DNA from 3 places in the Afifella aestuarii genome. Region 3 is predicted to be linked to each of the others. Evidence: predicted binding sites of a transcription regulator. Region 3 holds the regulator's gene; each other region holds the start of a gene.
What was found. The regulator PhoB, encoded in region 3, activates phosphate uptake and scavenging genes when phosphate is short. The targets are predictions, from matches to a motif close to TGTCATNNANCTGTCAT.

Region 1: EO094_RS07730 (UDP-2,3-diacylglucosamine diphosphatase) is a predicted target of PhoB. The motif match lies at 2,139-2,155, and genes of this name have one in related genera.
Region 2: olsB (l-ornithine N(alpha)-acyltransferase) is a predicted target of PhoB. The motif match lies at 2,370-2,386, and genes of this name have one in related genera.

What each region holds. Positions count from the first base shown of each region.
Region 1 covers NZ_SAUF01000001.1:1,643,837-1,649,536, reverse strand. Annotated here, with positions in the region: gene EO094_RS07740 (threonine ammonia-lyase) at 1-189, opposite strand, end outside; gene EO094_RS07735 (glycosyltransferase family 4 protein) at 261-1,283, opposite strand; gene EO094_RS07730 (UDP-2,3-diacylglucosamine diphosphatase) at 1,294-2,094, opposite strand; gene EO094_RS07725 (SDR family oxidoreductase) at 2,245-3,021, shown strand; gene EO094_RS07720 (OmpP1/FadL family transporter) at 3,173-4,438, opposite strand; gene EO094_RS07715 (sulfurtransferase) at 4,934-5,700, shown strand, end outside.
Region 2 covers NZ_SAUF01000001.1:169,501-175,200, reverse strand. Annotated here, with positions in the region: gene mltA (murein transglycosylase A) at 1-741, shown strand, start outside; gene EO094_RS00740 (Smr/MutS family protein) at 743-1,384, shown strand; gene olsB (l-ornithine N(alpha)-acyltransferase) at 1,285-2,286, opposite strand; gene EO094_RS00730 (ABC transporter substrate-binding protein) at 2,642-3,907, shown strand; gene EO094_RS00725 (carbohydrate ABC transporter permease) at 3,904-4,899, shown strand; gene EO094_RS00720 (carbohydrate ABC transporter permease) at 4,901-5,700, shown strand, end outside.
Region 3 covers NZ_SAUF01000002.1:301,601-307,300, reverse strand. Annotated here, with positions in the region: gene pstA (phosphate ABC transporter permease PstA) at 1-739, shown strand, start outside; gene pstB (phosphate ABC transporter ATP-binding protein PstB) at 848-1,594, shown strand; gene phoU (phosphate signaling complex protein PhoU) at 1,615-2,301, shown strand; gene phoB (phosphate regulon transcriptional regulator PhoB) at 2,319-3,014, shown strand; gene upp (uracil phosphoribosyltransferase) at 3,272-3,916, opposite strand; gene EO094_RS09875 (phosphopentomutase) at 4,041-5,261, opposite strand; gene deoA (thymidine phosphorylase) at 5,261-5,700, opposite strand, start outside.

The DNA of each region.
Region 1 (5,700 bases), on a different contig from region 3:
CATCAGCGCATTGTAGGCTCCGCGAAACTTGAACGAGCCGGTCCGCTGCATGCATTCCGGCTTCAGGAAGACGCGGGCGGCGAATTGCTCCGACAAGGCTGGCGCAGCAATGAGAGGCGTCCGCATGGCTCGCCCTTGCAGGCGGGTCGCAGCAGCCTCGATATCGTTGAGAGAAACCGGCAGGGTCATGGATCGCCCTTAAGGCGTTTTTCATCCGCTTTGAAGAGGTAGAAAAGTATCGTATCCGCTATTCTACGACGTCATGCGGCGAGCTGGCAGTCCGGCCCCTGTGCCTTGACGAGATTCTCGCGAAATTCCTGCACGCTCGCATCCCAGCTGAAGCGCGTCGCATAGGCCCGCGCCGCCTCTCCCGAAAGATCGAGGCACTGAAGCGCCGCAGCCCGCAGATCCTGGCTCAAAACCCCGATCTCCGGTTCCACGATCACATCGCTCGGGCCGGTGACGGGATATGCGGCAACCGGCAGGCCGGAGGCGAGCGCCTCCAGGAGAACGTTGCCAAACGTGTCCGTCAGGCTCGGAAAGACGAAAACATCCGCAGCCGCGTAGGCATGGGCAAGCTCCTCGCCTTCCATGGCTCCAAGGAAATGCACATCCGGATGACGCGCTTTCAGATCGGCAAGGGCCGGCCCGTCGCCTACGACGACCTTGGAACCGGGCAGGTCGAGCGACGTGAACGCCGCGAGGTTCTTTTCCACGGCGACACGGCCGACATTCAAGAATACCGGGCGCGGCAATCCGAGGTCGGCCCCGGCACGCGGATGGAAGAGATGGGAATCGACCCCGCGCGACCAGCGCATCAGATTGCGGAAGCCGCGTTCCGTGAGCTCGGCCTCCAGAGAAGGCGTCGCGACCATGCAGCCGGCGGCGGCGTTGTGGAACCAGCGCATCATCCCGTAGAGCGCCCCAAGCGGCACCGGCGCCCGCGCACGCACATATTCGGGAAACTTAGTGTGGTAGCTCGTGGTGAAGCGCTGCCCCGTCTTCAGGCAATGGCGCCGCGCCAGAAAACCGAGCGGACCCTCGGTCGCGATGTGAATGCAATCGGGGCGCGCCGCCTCGATCATGCGGCCGACACGCGTCTTCGTCGTCACGGAAAGGCGGATGTCCGGATAGGTCGGCATCGGCAGCGTGGAAAAGCGCTCCGGCGCGATCACCGTGACCTCGTCGCCGCCCTCGGTCAGAATATCGACAACCCGCTTGAGCGAGCGCACAACCCCGTTGACCTGGGGGAACCAGGCGTCGGTGACAATGACGAGCCTCATCGGGTCATGCTCAGGCAGCAACCGGTGTCGGAGCGTGATGCGGCTCACTCAAAGGGGCGGCCCGCATGATCTCCGACCAGCGGATAATCTCCATCCGCCCGTCGTGATGCTCGGCCACCGCGGTACAGCTTTCGACCCAGTCACCGCAATTGACGTATTTGATGCCATTGCTGTCGTCGCGAATGGCCGCATGGTGGATATGCCCGCACACGACCCCGTCGGCGCCCTGGCGCTGCGCCTCCGCCGAGAGCGCTTCTTCGAACGCACCGATGAAATTCACGGCGTTCTTGACCTTTAGCTTCGCCCAGGCCGACAGCGACCAGTAAGAAAAGCCGAGAGCGCGCCGCAGCTGATTGACGTAGGTGTTGACGCCGAGAGCCGTGACATAGGCCCAGTCGCCCAGGAAGGCGAGCCATCTGGCATGGCGCACGACGACGTCGAACTGGTCGCCGTGGATGATCAGGAAGCGGCGTCCGTCGGCCGTCTCATGGATGACGCTGTCACACACTTCGATGCCGCCGAAATGGCTGCCGAGATAGCCGCGCAAGAATTCGTCGTGGTTGCCCGGGATATAGACGAGCTTGGCGCCCTTGCGGCCCTTGCGCAGAAGCTTCTGCACCACGTCGTTGTGGTACTGAGGCCAGTACCAGCCCCGGCGCAGGCGCCAGCCGTCGACGATATCTCCGACGAGATAAATCGTCTCGGCGTCATGCACCTTCAGAAACTCCAACAACAGCTCGGCCTGGCACCCGCGCGTGCCGAGATGAATGTCAGATAGAAACAATGTCCGGAAATGATTTGGCGGAGCCATCGCCGTGCTTCCCATGTCTTTCAAGCATGAAAAACCCGATTCAGGTATCAGTTGTGTGACATCGGCCGACGCAAAGCTGCGGCAGGGCGTCCCGCGCTGGAATGAAAAGCCGCCTCCCCTAGAAAACGTCAACAAACATAGGAGAACGCCATGGATCTCGGCATCGAAGGACGGACAGCCGTCGTATGCGCCTCAAGCCGCGGGCTGGGGAAAGGCTGCGCGGAAGCGCTCGCCAAAGCCGGCTGCCGGCTCATCATCAATGGCCGCAACGCGGAGAGCCTGGAGACAACGGCAAGCGATCTCCGACTTCTGGGCGCCGACGTCACCGCGGTCGCCGCCGATATCGGCAGCCGTGAGGGACAAGAGCGCGTTCTCACCGCGGCAAAGGCGGTCGATATTTTGATCAACAATAATGGCGGTCCGCCCCGCCGCGGCTTCCGCGAACTGACGCGCGAGGACATGTTGGAGGGCGTCACCCAGAACATGGTGACACCGATCGAACTCATTCAGGCCGTCGCCGACGGCATGGTCGACCGCGGCTTCGGGCGGATCGTCAACATCACCTCCCTGTCGGTGCTGATGCCGATCCCGGGCCTCGACCTTTCCTCTGGTGCCCGGGCTGGTTTGACGGCCTTCCTCGCCGGAGTGTGCCGCGAATTCGTGCCCCACAACGTCACCATCAACAACATCCTGCCCGGCAAGATGGACACGGACCGCCTACGTGCGGGGATCTCCTGGCAGGCCGAAAAGACCGGGATCAGCGAGGACGAGGCGGCGAAGCGCGAGGCGGCTGCAATTCCCGCCGGGCGCTTCGGAACGCCGGAAGAATTCGGCGAGCTCGCCGCCTTCCTCTGCTCGGCGCAGGCCGGCTACATCACGGGACAGAATTTCCGGGTCGACGGAGGCCTGCTTCCGGTCGCTTTTTGAGCGCGACCACACGGCCTGCCTCAAGGCAGTTTTGGTGAGGAAGGATGCTCGCAACGGCCGTGCTCTGAACCAAGGCCATCACAAAAGCAGAAGGCACAAAAAAGGGGCCGGTCAGCCGGCCCCTTTCGAATTCCAGGACTTCGACGAAGCCTCAGTATTTGGCGACGATCGGCTCTTCCGTGCGCGGGCCGCCGAACTTCATCTTCAAAGCCGCAGACAGGATGTGCACGGAGCCATCCGAGGTGCCGTCAAAAGGACCGTTGGAGAGCGGGCCTCCGGCAGCCGCCGGAATGAGATCGGTGTCATCGGCCGTGATGTAGGAATAGCCGACGTCGAAGGAGAAACGCTCGGTCGCCTGATAGCTCGCACCAGCGGAGAACCACCAGCGATCGTTGTCCGGCAGGCGGAAGGAGCGGTTGGCATTGTCGTTCGGCGACAATTCACGCGCCACACCGGCACGCACCGTGAGGTCCGGATTGACGTCGTATTCGCCACCGAGAGCGAAATACCAGCTGTCTTCATACTCGAAGCCCAGGGGGATCGGTGCCGGCGCGCCGCTCAGCGTCACCGTCTGGAAGCGGCTCCAATTCGCCCATTCGAGGCCGGCCGTCAGCCGGAAACCATCCATGATGCGCTGACGCAAGCCGACGCTCACCTTGTCCGGCATGTCGAAACCGTCTGCGTCGACATCGAACCGCCCGATCTGGGTCACGAGCGGGCCTTCGAGATCGTGGTCGATGCGGGAGCGATAACCAATACCGATTTCCGTGCCGTCCATCGGCTTCAACTGAATACCGGCGGTCATGCCGAACCCGACGTCGTCCGCATCGTCGAGGGCCGAGACACCGAATACCGGAAGCGTTTGGCCGGTCAGGCGAACATTGGCGTATTCCACGACCGCGCCAACGGCGATGGTGAGGTAATCATTGAACTGATAGGCGACGACCGGGTTGGCCGCCATCGTGAAGACTTCCGTCGTTCCCGCAATACCGCTGGTGCGCACGAGCGAATTGTAATCGTATTTCGTCGCAAGCCCGAACGGCGCGTTGATGCCGAGGCCGAGGATGATGTTGTCGTTCACCCGGTAGCCGTAATAAGAAGCGGGCACGGGCGCGTTCTCGGCGATATCCCCTTCGTTCTGCGGGAAGGGCGAGAGAATATCGACATCCGAGCGCGGCGCGATATAGGAAATCACGCTCTCACTCTGGAAGCCCATGACGGCGCTCAGTGTCGCCGGGTTCCAGAACATCGACGACAGGCTGCCGCCCGCTGCCATGCCGGCAAAGGCCATACCCTGACCATAAGCACTCTGCTCGCGCAGCGCGAATGCGCCTGCATGCGCCATGCTGCTCGCTGTCACCGCGATGAGTGCGGCGGCGGCCACGCTATGGCCGAGATGCCTCTTCAGTTTGTGCATTCGCTCCCTCCCCCGATTCGTTTGGCTCACATGTGGCAGCACTAAGCCATGCGTCTTTAGGACAAGCAATCGCGGAACGCCGACACCGGACGTGCTCCGCGTCTTCGGTAAGCGATTGTGACAAAACCGCCACGATTGCCGTTGCGGAAGTGTAGTGAAACAGTATTTCTTGGATATCTCCGCCTTGAGCTCCGCAGATCTCTAGATCGCGGCCGGAAACTTCCCACACATACAGCCGGGCTCCGAAAAGCCAGAAGTGCGCCGACGAAGCTCCGCTCGGAATGCCTCGCCAGACGCGAGCGAATAACATTCTCCCGATCGTCCACTCGGCAGGACAGAGATGCGCTCTGTCGCCGCAAGGCGCATCGGCATGCTTTGGGAGCAGCCTGTCTCCGCCCTACATTGAGAACCGTTCTCAGTTTCCGTCATCACGGATGACGCTGGTGGCGCCACTCTTCCCCCCGGGTCGGCGCCACGTCACATTTCGGAGGTCGCATGACCCATCATCGTCTTTTCGGCCGGCTGGTTCCCGTGGAACTGGCAGCCGCCATCATTCTCACGGCCGCAGCCTGCTTCAGCTTTGTCGGGCACGCCCACGCCGCCGACGTTCCCGGGCCTCTCGTGGACGTCGACTGGCTCAAGACCAATCTCGACCAGCCAGATCTCGTCGTTCTCGATACGAGGGGCGAGGCGGACGGATCCGATCCCTATGCGGAAGGCCACATTCCGGGCGCCGTCCACGCACCCTATCCGGGCGGCTGGCGCGCGACGCGTGACGGCGTTCCCGGTCAGCTTCCGGAGCTTTCAGCTCTTGAGAAACATATCGGCAGCCTGGGGATTTCCGGCGACGAGACCATCGTCATTGTCCCGGCCGCGTCGAGCTCCAGCGAGTTCGGCGGCGCGACGCGCATCTATTGGACGCTCAAGCTCGCGGGCCTCGATCACCTCGCCATTTTGAATGGCGGCTACCGCGCCTGGAATGCCGATCCGAGCACGACGCTTGCGACGGATACGCCCGAAATCGTTGCCGCCGACTTCAAGGCGCAACTGCGGCCGGAACTGCTCGTCTCGAGCGATGACGTCCGTTCGCATCTCGATGACGGCTCCACCGTTCTCCTCGATGGACGTCCGGCCGAACAGTTCAAGGGCAAGGAAAAGCATCCGGCCGCGAAGCGCTTCGGTCATCTTCCGGGCGCCGTCAATCTCGACCAGTCGGTCTTCTTCGATCCGGCGACGGGAAAGCTCGTGCCGCAGACGGTCGC
Region 2 (5,700 bases), on a different contig from region 3:
CCCGTAATCGAAGCCCGGCGTGAGCCTTCCGACGCGTTCGGCGTGCCGATCTATCGGCCCCCCGACGAGGCCGTCCAAATCGAGATCACGGACCGGCCTCCCCTTTGCCCCGATCGCTCGGCGATCGAAGCCGGTGCCTTGGCGGGCCGCGGTCTCGAGCTCGCCTATGTGGCGGATCCCGTCGATCTCTTTTTCATCCATGTTCAAGGCTCCGCACGGCTCTCTCTCGGTGACGGCCGGCATATGCGCATCGGCTTTGCGGGCAAATCGGGCCATGCCTACACCTCGATCGGCCGCCTCGCCGTCGAGCGCGGCTATCTTGCCAGGGACGCTGCCGGAAAAGCCGGCCTCGAACATTGGCTCAAGGCGCATCGCCAGGCCGGACGCCGCCTCATGGCCGAGAACCGGTCGTTTATTTTTTTCAAAGAGATTATCGATCTCGCCTCCGAAGACGGCCCTTTGGGGGCGGCCGGTGTCCCGCTCAGCGCCGGGCGCAGCCTCGCCGTCGATCCGGGCTTTGCCGCCCTCCATCTGCCGGTGTTTGTCTCAGCGCCCCCGCTTCCAGGCTTCGGGCCAGGCCCGTTCTGCCGCCTGATGGTCGCGCAGGATGTGGGCTCGGCGATCAAGGGCGCGGGGCGGGCCGATATCTTTGCAGGTTCAGGCGAGGAAGCCGGGAAGGCCGCCGGCGAGATCCGAGATCGCGGCGTCCTGCGTCTCCTTCTCCCGAAAGCGACGGTCTGAGATGGCCCGCAAACAGCTTTCGTCCGAGGACAAGGCGCTTTGGGATAAGGTTCGCCGGACCGTACGGCCCCTGAAGAGCCGGTCCCTCAGCGACGAGCTCGCTGCTCAGGCAGCGACGCCGCAGGGTGATGCGGCGCCCCAGACGAGCGCCTCCGCCATCACGGCGGGAAAGCGCAGCCCAGCTCCACCACCCGTCGACGCGGTCTTTTCTCCCGAACCGAAACCCCGCACCGCACCGCACGCCGCCGCAGCGCTTGAGCCCCGGCTGAAGCGCCGTCTCCTGCGCGGCCGCCTTGAGCCCGACGCGCGCATCGACCTGCACGGCATGACCCAGCAACGCGCCCATGATCGCCTCCTGGCATTTCTGGGGGGCGCGCAGGCGCGCGGCCATGTCCTGGTCCTCGTCATCACCGGCAAAGGCCGTTCGGAGGGCGAGGGGGTGTTAAAAACGATGGTGCCGCGATGGCTCGCAGAGCCCGCGTTCCGCGAGCTCGTCGTCGCTTATGAGCACGCCTCACGCCATCACGGAGGCGAGGGGGCGCTTTACGTCAGGTTGCGCCGCAGCGGCACGAACCGCCGCCGCCCGGACGGCGGAGCAGGCGCCGCGAACCGGCTCGCGTCATTGCCGAAATGGTCCACATAGCGCGGGTTGAGCGCGCTGACCGGCAGGATGATCAGGATATCCGTTGTGCCGAACTGATAGTCGACGACGGCACCTTCACCGATATAGCCGCCGAGGCGGAGATAGCCTTTGATCAGCGGCGGAAGCTGGCGCAGCGCCGCCTTGGCGTCGATCTCATCCGCAGCCATGCGGTTCATCTCGACGTAACGCTCCTCGACCGCCCGCACCCGCCATTCTTCCGGCGCCAGCGCGTTGTGATGCAGGAAGCTCAAAGGCAAAGCGAGCTTGTCGGGATCGGTGCCCGGAATGCTGGCACAACCGATCATCACGTCCATGCCGTGCATCAGCACGTAGCTCCAGATGCCGTGCCAGAGGAGCTCAACCGTCCGCTTGTCGCGGTAGGGTTTCAGCACGCAGGAGCGGCCGAGCTCCAGAAAGCGCAGATGCGGATAACGCGCGACGAGTGATCCGACATCATATTCCCCGGCCGAGTAGAAGCCGCCGTTGATCTCAGCAATTTCCTGCCGCAACAGCCGGTAGGTGCCGACGATCTCGGGCTTCGAGCGCAGGAATGGTCGCCGTGGGACGGCGTGATCGAGCACCAGAAGATGATCGCAGATGAGGTCGTAAGGATCGGCGTCGCGCCGCCGCTGATAGGTTTCCTCGTCGGCTATGGCTGCCATCTCTTCGTAGAAGACGTGATAGCGCAGCCCTTGCGAACGTCGGATCTCAGAGGGCGAGCGGGCAAGCCGCGCCTCGAGATCTCCGAGCCGTCCGAGGGTTCCGATATGGCGGGCTGCCCGCCAAGGGGCGCGACCCGGTTTTGCGAATGGGCGTACGAAACCGCTGCCCCGAGCTCTTCCGAGACCAGGCGCAAAACGCCGCACCAGTCGTCGCGGAGAGAGATGATGCCGTCCCTGCATGGCCTCCCTGCCCCTGGGGAATCTCGATCTCATGCGCTCTCCTTAAACGATCGCGCCGACATCGACCAGAGTTGCCATATTCCATAAGAAAAACATGACATTGGAGTGACGTGGCCGGCCTTGAGAGGAGTGGAGGCACGATCACGGTCGATTGGTCGCGGCAAGCTTTTGCGCAATCCAAGGAAAGAAGAAAAGCACAGAATCGACAAGATCGCGGCCAGCCCTCCCGCAAAGGACTCCCAATATGCCGCCGTGACCGGCTAGACTTTCCCCCAACCAGCGCTGCGGATGATCGTTGAGATACGAACGCAAGACAGGAAAGAGCCGGGAAACACCGGCCGGATGGGAGGGGAACATGCGGTTTGGCCGCGCGGCGATGGCCGTTGCTGCGACATTGGCTCTTGCAACCGGCGAGGTTTCTGCCGCCGAGCTTTCGATTGTCTCCGGCTCCGTCGGTGCCGATATTCAGGAATTGCGCACGCAGCTTGCGGAATTCGAGGCGGAAACCGGCCACCAGGTCGACATCGTCGAGATGCCGGCTTCGACGAGCGACCAGTTCGGGCAATATCGCTTGTGGCTGGCGGCTGGCACCGACGATATCGACATCTACCGTGTCGACGTCATCTGGGCGCCTCAGCTTGCGAATCAGTTCGTTGATTTGCGCGACGCCATGGCCGACGTCATCGGCGACCATTTCCCCTCCGTGATCGAATCGCAGACCGTCGAGGGGCGGCTCGTCGCATTCCCCATGTATACGGATGCGCCGGCTCTCTTCTATCGCAAGGACCTTCTGGAAAAATACGGCAGGAAACCGCCCACGACGTGGGAGGAGCTGACCGAGACCGCCAAAGAGATCCAGGATAAGGAACGCGCCGCCGGCAACGGTCAGATCTACGGTTTCGTCTTTCAGGGCGCCCCCTATGAGGGGCTCACCTGCAACGGGCTGGAATGGGTCGCCTCGAGCGGCGGCGGGCAGATCGTTTCGCCTGAGGGCGAGATCACGATCAACAACGAGAGGGCCGTCCAGGCGCTGGAGCGGGCGCATGGCTGGGTGAGGGACATCGCCCCTGCAGGTGTGCTCGCCTATAAGGAAGAGGAGGCCCGCGGCGTCTGGCAGACCGGCAATGCCGTCTTCATGCGCAACTGGCCTTACGCCTATGCGCTGTCGAACGGCGAGGATTCTCCGGTCAAAGGCAAGTTTGAGGTGACGACGCTGCCGGCCGAGCCTGGCAGCCAATCGGCTCCCTGCCTCGGCGGCTGGAACCTCGCCGTGTCGAAATATTCCAAGCACAAGAAAGAAGCGATCGAGCTCGTCCGCTTCCTGTCGTCCCGCCGGGCGCAGAAGGAGCGGGCGCTCACTTATGCGCGGCTGCCGACGATCCCAGCGCTCTATGACGATCCGGACATCGCCGAAAGCCAGCCGATCATCGCCGAATGGGCAGATGTCGTCGAAAAGGCGGTGCCGCGGCCCTCCGCCCCCACGAAGCGGCAGTACAACGAAGTGTCGAAGGAGTTCTGGACGGCCGTCAACGAGACGCTTGCAGGCGCGGCATCGGCGGAAACCAACCTTCAGACGCTGGAACACCGGCTGCGCCGGCTGAAGCGGGACGGCTGGCGATGACGAACGCGACCCTGGGCGCCCCGCCGACCGACGAGGCGATGCGGACTGAAGAACAGCCCGCGGCGCGCTCCGCGCTTTCCAGGCAGCGGCTCGCCTCCGCCTGGCTCTTTCTCACGCCGATGCTCGCCGTCCTCGCTTTCGTCGCCGGCTGGCCGCTTCTGCAGACGATCTGGTTCTCCTTCACCGATGCGAGTTTGGCCGATCTCGACGCCGCCCGATTCGTCGGCCTGCGCAACTATTTCGAATATGTCGATTATGGCGACGGGACCGGCGAATGGTTCGGCCTCTTCTTTGACGCTCAATGGTGGAACGCGGTGTGGAACACCGTCTATTACACCCTTGTCTCCGTCTCGATCGAAACCGTCTTCGGTCTCATCGTGGCGCTCGTGCTCAACGTCCCGTTTCGTGGGCGCGGCTTTGTGCGCGCTGCCGTTCTCATCCCTTGGGCGATCCCGACGATCGTCTCGGCCAAGATGTGGGCTTGGATGATGAACGACCAGTTCGGCATCCTGAACGACATGTTGATGTCGGTCGGCATCCTCTCCCATCCGATCGCCTGGACCGCCTCGCCGGAGACGGCGATGTGGGCCGTCATCATCGTCGATGTGTGGAAGACGACGCCGTTCATGGCGCTTCTCATCCTCGCCGGGCTGCAGATGGTGCCCTCCGACGTCTACGAAGCGGCGAAGATCGACGGCGTCCATCCGGTCAAGGTGTTCTTCAAGGTGACGCTGCCGCTCATTCGCCCGGCGATCCTCGTGGCCGTCATCTTCCGGGCGCTCGATGCCCTGCGCGTCTTCGACCTCATCTACGTGCTGACCCCCAACAACACCGAGACGAAGACGATGTCGGTCTTCGCGCAGGAAAACCTCTTTCAGTTCGATCAGTTCGCCTACGGTTCGGCGGCCTCGACGCTCCTCTTCCTGGTGATCGCGGCGATCACGCTCGTCTACATCAAGGCGGCGCGGCTCAATCTCGGCGGAGGGCGCTGAGATGCCGGTCCTCGTCAAGCGCGCGGCCTTCTATGCCCTCGTCGTCCTGATCGTGCTCTTCTCGGTCTTCCCGTTCTATTACGCCATTCTGACGAGCTTCAAATCGGGTACGGCGCTCTTTCGCGTCGACTATCTGCCGACGGATTTTTCGCTCGCCAATTATCGCGACGTGCTCGTCAACGGTGTCTTCCCGCTCAACATCTTGAATTCCGTCATCGTCGCCTTCGTGGTGGTGGCGATCTCGCTTTTTCTGGCGGTGACGGCGGCTTACGCCCTGTCGCGAATCGAGTTTCGTGGCCGCAGCGTCCTGCTTTTGACGATTCTCGCCGTCTCGATGTTTCCCCAGATCGCGGTGCTCGCCGGACTTTTCGAACTGGTGCGCCTCTTCGGCCTCTACAATTCGCTCTTCTCACTGATCCTCGCCTATATGATCTTCACCCTGCCCTTCACGGTCTGGGTGCTGACGACCTTCATGCGGGATCTGCCGGTGGAGATCGAAGAGGCGGCGATCGTCGACGGCGCAAAGCCGATGACCATCGTCATGAAGGTGTTCCTGCCCCTGATGTGGCCGGCGCTGGTGACGACAGGGCTTCTCGCCTTCATCGCCGCCTGGAACGAATTTCTCTTCGCCCTCACCTTTGTCTCGAGCAACGACACGCGCACGGTGCCTGTCGCCATCGCGCTTCTGTCGGGGGCGTCCGAGCAGGAGATACCCTGGGGTACGATCATGGCGGCCTCCGTCGTCGTGACGGTGCCGCTCATCGTTCTCGTGCTGATTTTCCAGCGCAAGATCGTCTCGGG
Region 3 (5,700 bases):
GCAGAGCTTCAATTCCGGCATCTTCTTCAACGTCGATTCGCGGTCCTCGCCGGCCTCGGCCGGTCTTGCCGGCGCCTTCATGGGCTCGCTCTACATGATGCTCGTCGTCATCATGCTCGCGGTCCCGATCGGCGTCGCCAGCGCCATCTATCTGGAAGAATTCGCGCCGACGAACCGCTTCACCGATTTCATCGAGGTCAACATCAACAACCTCGCCGCCGTGCCGTCGATCGTCTTCGGCCTCCTCGGCGCCTCGATCTTCATCAACTGGATGCATCTGCCCCTGTCGGCGCCGCTCGTCGGCGGTCTCGTCCTCACCTTGATGACGCTGCCGACAATCATCATCGCCACGCGCGGCACCTTGCGCGCCATCCCGCCGTCGATCCGCGAGGCGGCGCTCGGGCTCGGCGCCTCGCGAACGCAGATGGTCTTCCACCATGTCCTGCCGCTCGCCATTCCGGGCATTCTGACGGCCACCATTATCGGCGTCGCCCAGGCGCTCGGCGAGACCGCGCCGCTCCTTCTCATCGGCATGAACGCCTTTGTGGCCAGCGTGCCGGCGAGCCCGATGGATCAGGCGACGGCCCTGCCCGTGCAGATCTATCTCTGGCAGGGCAACGAGAACTTCAATTTCTTCGAAGCCCGCACAAATGCCGCCATCATCGTCTTGCTTGGTCTGATGATCAGCCTCAATGCGATCGCGATCCTGCTGCGCCAGCGCATCGAGCGGCGCTGGTAACTGGGAGAATTCGCCATGAACGATATCAGCCACAGCCCGAGCGCGGCCAAAGCCACGGCGACGAAAGCGCCGCCCGAAGTGCCGCAGGAGAGTGCCGCCGTGCCGAAAATGCGCGCCGAGAAAGTGTCCGTCCATTACGCCGAAAAGCAGGCCCTGTTCGACGTCGATCTCGACGTGCCGGAAAATCAGGTGATCTCGCTGATCGGCCCGTCCGGCTGCGGAAAATCCACCTTCCTCAGATGCCTCAACCGGATGAACGACACGATCGACATCGCGCGCGTCTCCGGCCACATCACGCTCGACGGCGAGAACATCTACGACAAATCGCTCGACGTCGTGGAGCTCAGGGCCCGGGTCGGCATGGTCTTCCAGAAGCCCAACCCGTTTCCGAAATCGATCTACGAGAACGTCGCCTACGGGCCGCGCATTCACGGCCTCGCCTCCGGCAAGCGCGACCTCGAAGAGATCGTCGCCACCAGCCTGCAGCGCGCCGGCCTCTTCAACGAGGTCAAGGACCGGCTCGACGAACCCGGCACCGGCCTCTCCGGCGGCCAGCAGCAGCGCCTTTGCATCGCCCGCGCGATCGCCGTGAACCCGGAAGTCATCCTGATGGACGAGCCGTGCTCGGCACTCGACCCCATCGCCACCGCCAAGGTGGAAGAGCTGATCGACGAACTGCGCGAGAACTATACGATCGTCATCGTCACGCATTCGATGCAGCAGGCGGCGCGCGTCTCGCAGCGCACGGCCATGTTCCATCTGGGTTATCTCGTCGAGGAGGGGCCGACGGACATGATGTTCACCAACCCCACCGACAAGCGCACCCAGGACTACATCACAGGCCGCTTCGGCTAATCGGGAGAGGAGTGAGCCCCGTGTCTGAACATATCGTCACCTCCTATGACGAGGAATTGCGGGAACTCGCCCGCTCCATCGCCGAAATGGGCGGTCTCGTCGAACAGCAGCTCGACGAGGCGGTGAATGCGCTGTTGAGCACCAATGCGCAGCTCGCCCAGGACGTCATCCTCGGCGACCGCCAGATCAACCAGATGCACTACCAGATCGAAGAGCGGGCGATCCTCGTCATCGCCAAGCGCCAGCCGATGGCTCAGGATCTGCGCGAAACCGTCGCCGCGATCCGCATCTCGCACGATCTGGAACGCGTCGGCGACCTCGGCAAGAACATCGCCAAGCGCGCGCTCGCCATCGAAGACCAGCGGATGAACCACCAGCTTCGCCGCGGTGTCGAACATCTCGCCAGCCTCGGCCTGCGCCAGCTCAAGGACGTGCTCGACGCCTATGGCTCGCGCGACGTGCAGAAGGCGATCTCGGTGTGGCGCTCCGACGACGAGATCGACGCCATGTATGTGTCGCTGTTTCGCGAGATGCTCACCTACATGATGGAAGATCCGCGCAATATCGGCATGTGCACGCATCTTCTCTTCTGCGCCAAGAACATCGAGCGCATCGGCGACCACGCCACCAATATCGCCGAGACGATCACCTATCTCGTCACCGGCAAGCAGATGGAACGCGCGGCGACTGCGCCGTCCGCGGGTTGACGGAGTGAGCCATGCAGGTGCCCCGGATTCTCGTCGTCGAGGATGAAGAACCGCTGACGCTGCTTCTGCGCTACAACCTGGAGGCGGAAGGCTATTCCGTCGACACGGTCGGGCGCGGCGACGATGCGGAATTGCGCCTTCTGGAAGAGGCGCCCGACCTCCTGGTCCTCGATTGGATGCTGCCGGGCCTTTCCGGCATCGAACTCTGCCGACGCGTTCGAATGCGCGAGGCGACCGCAAAACTCCCCGTCATCATGCTGACGGCGCGCGGCGAGGAAGACGAGCGCATCCGCGGGCTCGCCACCGGCGCCGACGATTATGTCGTCAAACCCTTCTCGGTGCCGGAGCTGATGGCCCGCGTGAAGGCGCTCCTGCGCCGCACGCGTCCGGAAATGGTCGCCGACAAGCTCGCCGCCGGCGATCTCGAACTCGACCGCGGCACCTTCCGCGTCTTCCGCGGGGGCCGCGAGATCCATCTCGGCCCGACGGAATTCCGGCTTCTGGAATTCCTGATGCGCAGCCCGGGACGCGTCTTCACCCGCGAGCAGCTCTTGAACGGCGTCTGGGGCCGCGACGTCTATGTCGACGAACGCACCGTCGATGTGCATGTCGGCCGCCTCAGAAAGGCGATCAACCGCGGCCGCATGCGCGACCCGATCCGCACCGTCCGCGGCGCCGGCTACGCCCTCAACGAACAGTTCGTCACGACCTGATTTTTTCGGGACAGTCCCGCCGGGATCTGCGGTGATGAGGAGGCGAGAGCTTCTTCGTTCCCGTGTGGCTTCGCTCCGACGTCGGCCAGGAAGCGCGTCCCCTCCCTCATCGCTGCAACTGAAGAACAGGGCCTGCGGCAGGCTCCCTTCCTCTCCCCTCTGGGGAGAGGCGCCCGCTGCAACGCCCTTGCGTCAGATGCGCTCGTCATCCTCAAGTCGAGGGGAAGAGCGTCCAGCAGGCAACTCGCCGAAAAACCCTATTTCGTCCCGTACATGCGGTCGCCGGCATCGCCGAGGCCCGGCAGAATATAGCCGTGCTCGTTCAGATGGCTGTCGATCGCGGCCGTCACCACCGGCACGTCCGGATGGGCGGCACGGAAGCGTTCCACGCCTTCGGGCGCGGCGAGCAGGCAGACGAAGCGGATGTCCTTCGCCCCGCGCTCTTTCAGGCGCTGGATCGCGGCGATTGCGGAATTTGACGTCGCCAGCATCGGATCGACGGCGATGACGACGCGTTCGTGCAGATCTTCCGGCGCCTTGAAGTAATATTCCACCGGCTGCAGCGTCTCCGGATCGCGGTAGAGCCCGACATGGGCGACGCGGGCCGCCGGCACCAGATCGAGCATGCCTTCCAGAAGGCCGTTGCCGGCGCGCAGGATGGAGGCGAAGACGAGCTTCTTGCCGGCCAGGGTCGGCGCCTCCATCGTGGCGAGCGGCGTCTCGATGGTCGTCGTCGTCAATTCCAGGTCGCGCGTCGCCTCATAGGTCAAAAGTGCTGCAATCTCGCGCAACAGGCGGCGGAAACTCGCCGTGGACGTGCCCTTGTCGCGCATGATCGTCAGCTTGTGCTGCACCATCGGATGATCGACGACGGTCACATCCCGTCTCGTTGAAGCGTCCACGCCCCTCTCCTTCTCGTCTCTTGTTCGTCGGCGGCTTCTGTCTCACCCTGGGTGAAATGGGTCACGGCACCAAGGTCAACCCGCCGCCTTGAACCGAAAGGCGATATTCACCGGCGAAATCGCCTCAGATCAGGCTCGCGCCCGCGGCAAGAGGCGGCAGGGCAAGATGTGCCGACAGCGTCTGGCCGACATCGGCATAGGTCGAAAGCTCGCCCGCCGGACGCCCTTCGATGCCCGGACCGAAGGCCAGAACCGGCACGGTTTCACGTGTGTGGTCGGTGCCCACCCAGGTCGGGTCGTTGCCGTGATCGGCCGTCAGGATGACGAGATCGCCCGGCTTCAACAGCGCAAAGAGCTCCGGCAGGCGGCGATCGAAGGCTTCGAGCGCCGCCGCATAGCCGGCCGGATCGCGGCGATGGCCGAAGATCTGGTCGAAATCGATGAAATTGGTGACGATGAGATCGCCGTCCTTCGCCGCCCGCGCCGCCTCCAGCGTCTTGTCGAACTGGCTCTCGTTCTCCGGCGCCTTCAACGTGTGCGTCACGCCGTGACCTGCAAAAATGTCGGAGATTTTTCCAATCGCCCAGACGTCGCGTCCCGCCTCCTTCGCCTCGTCGAGGAGCGTTCGCGCCGGCGGCGGCACGGAGAAATCCCGCCGGTTGCCGGTGCGCGCGAAAGTCTCCGCGCTGTCGCCCGTAAAGGGGCGGGCGATCACCCGGCCGATGCGGTACGGGTCGCAGAGCTTTCTCGCGATCCGGCAGGTCTCATAGAGACGTTCGAGCCCGAAAGCCTCCTCATGCGCGGCGATCTGGAAGACGCTGTCGGCCGAGGTGTAGCAGATCGGCTTGCCGGTCTTCACATGCTCTTCGCCGAGCTCCGCAATGATCGCCGTCCCCGACGCATGCGTGTTGCCGAGAATGCCCGGCAGCCCCGCTTCGGCGATCAGCGCCTGCGTCAACTCCGCCGGAAACGCCGGCTCGCTTGTCGGAAAGTAACCCCAGGCCTCGCGCAACGGGCAGCCGGCGAGTTCCCAATGGCCCGTCGTCGTGTCCTTGCCGCGCGAGCGTTCGCGGGCAAAGCCCCAGATCGCCTCGGGTTCTGCAACCCGCTCGACACCGGCCGGATAGGCGCCCGACGCCGCCTCCGCCGCCCGGCCGAGGCCCAGCCGGTTCATATTCGGGATGGTGAGCGGGCCTTGCCGCAGCCCGGCGCGGTCGGCCTCGCCGTTGGCGCAGCGCTCGGCGATATGGCCGAGCGTGTTCGCGCCCTCGTCGCCGAATTCCGCCGCGTCCTTCGCCCCGCCGATGCCGACGGAATCCATCACCAGGAAGAAACCGCGCGCCATCATTGCAGCCTTTCGACAATCAGAGGATTGGCCGAAACGGGTGTCTCGGCGATGTGATAGGCTCGCCGGATCGCATGCGCGGCATCGGCGAACGCCTCCTCGTCGCGGGCATGAACGAGGGCCAGCGGATGATCCGGGCCCACCTCGTCGCCGATCGCGGCAAGCTGCGTCACACCGACGGCATGATCGATCGTATCTTCCGCCCGGCGCCGGCCGCCGCCGAGTGTCACCACGGCGACGCCGATCGCGCGTGTGTCGATCGCCTCCACATAGCCCGTACTGGCGGAGCCGACCGAGCGCGTGAACGGCGCTTTCGGCAGATGGCCTTCCGGGTTTTCGACGAAATCCGCGGGTCCGCCGAGCGCGCTCACCATCTTCTGGAAGCGCTCGGCCGCCGCGCCGTTCGCAAGCGCCGCCCGCGCCATCTCCTCGCCAGCCT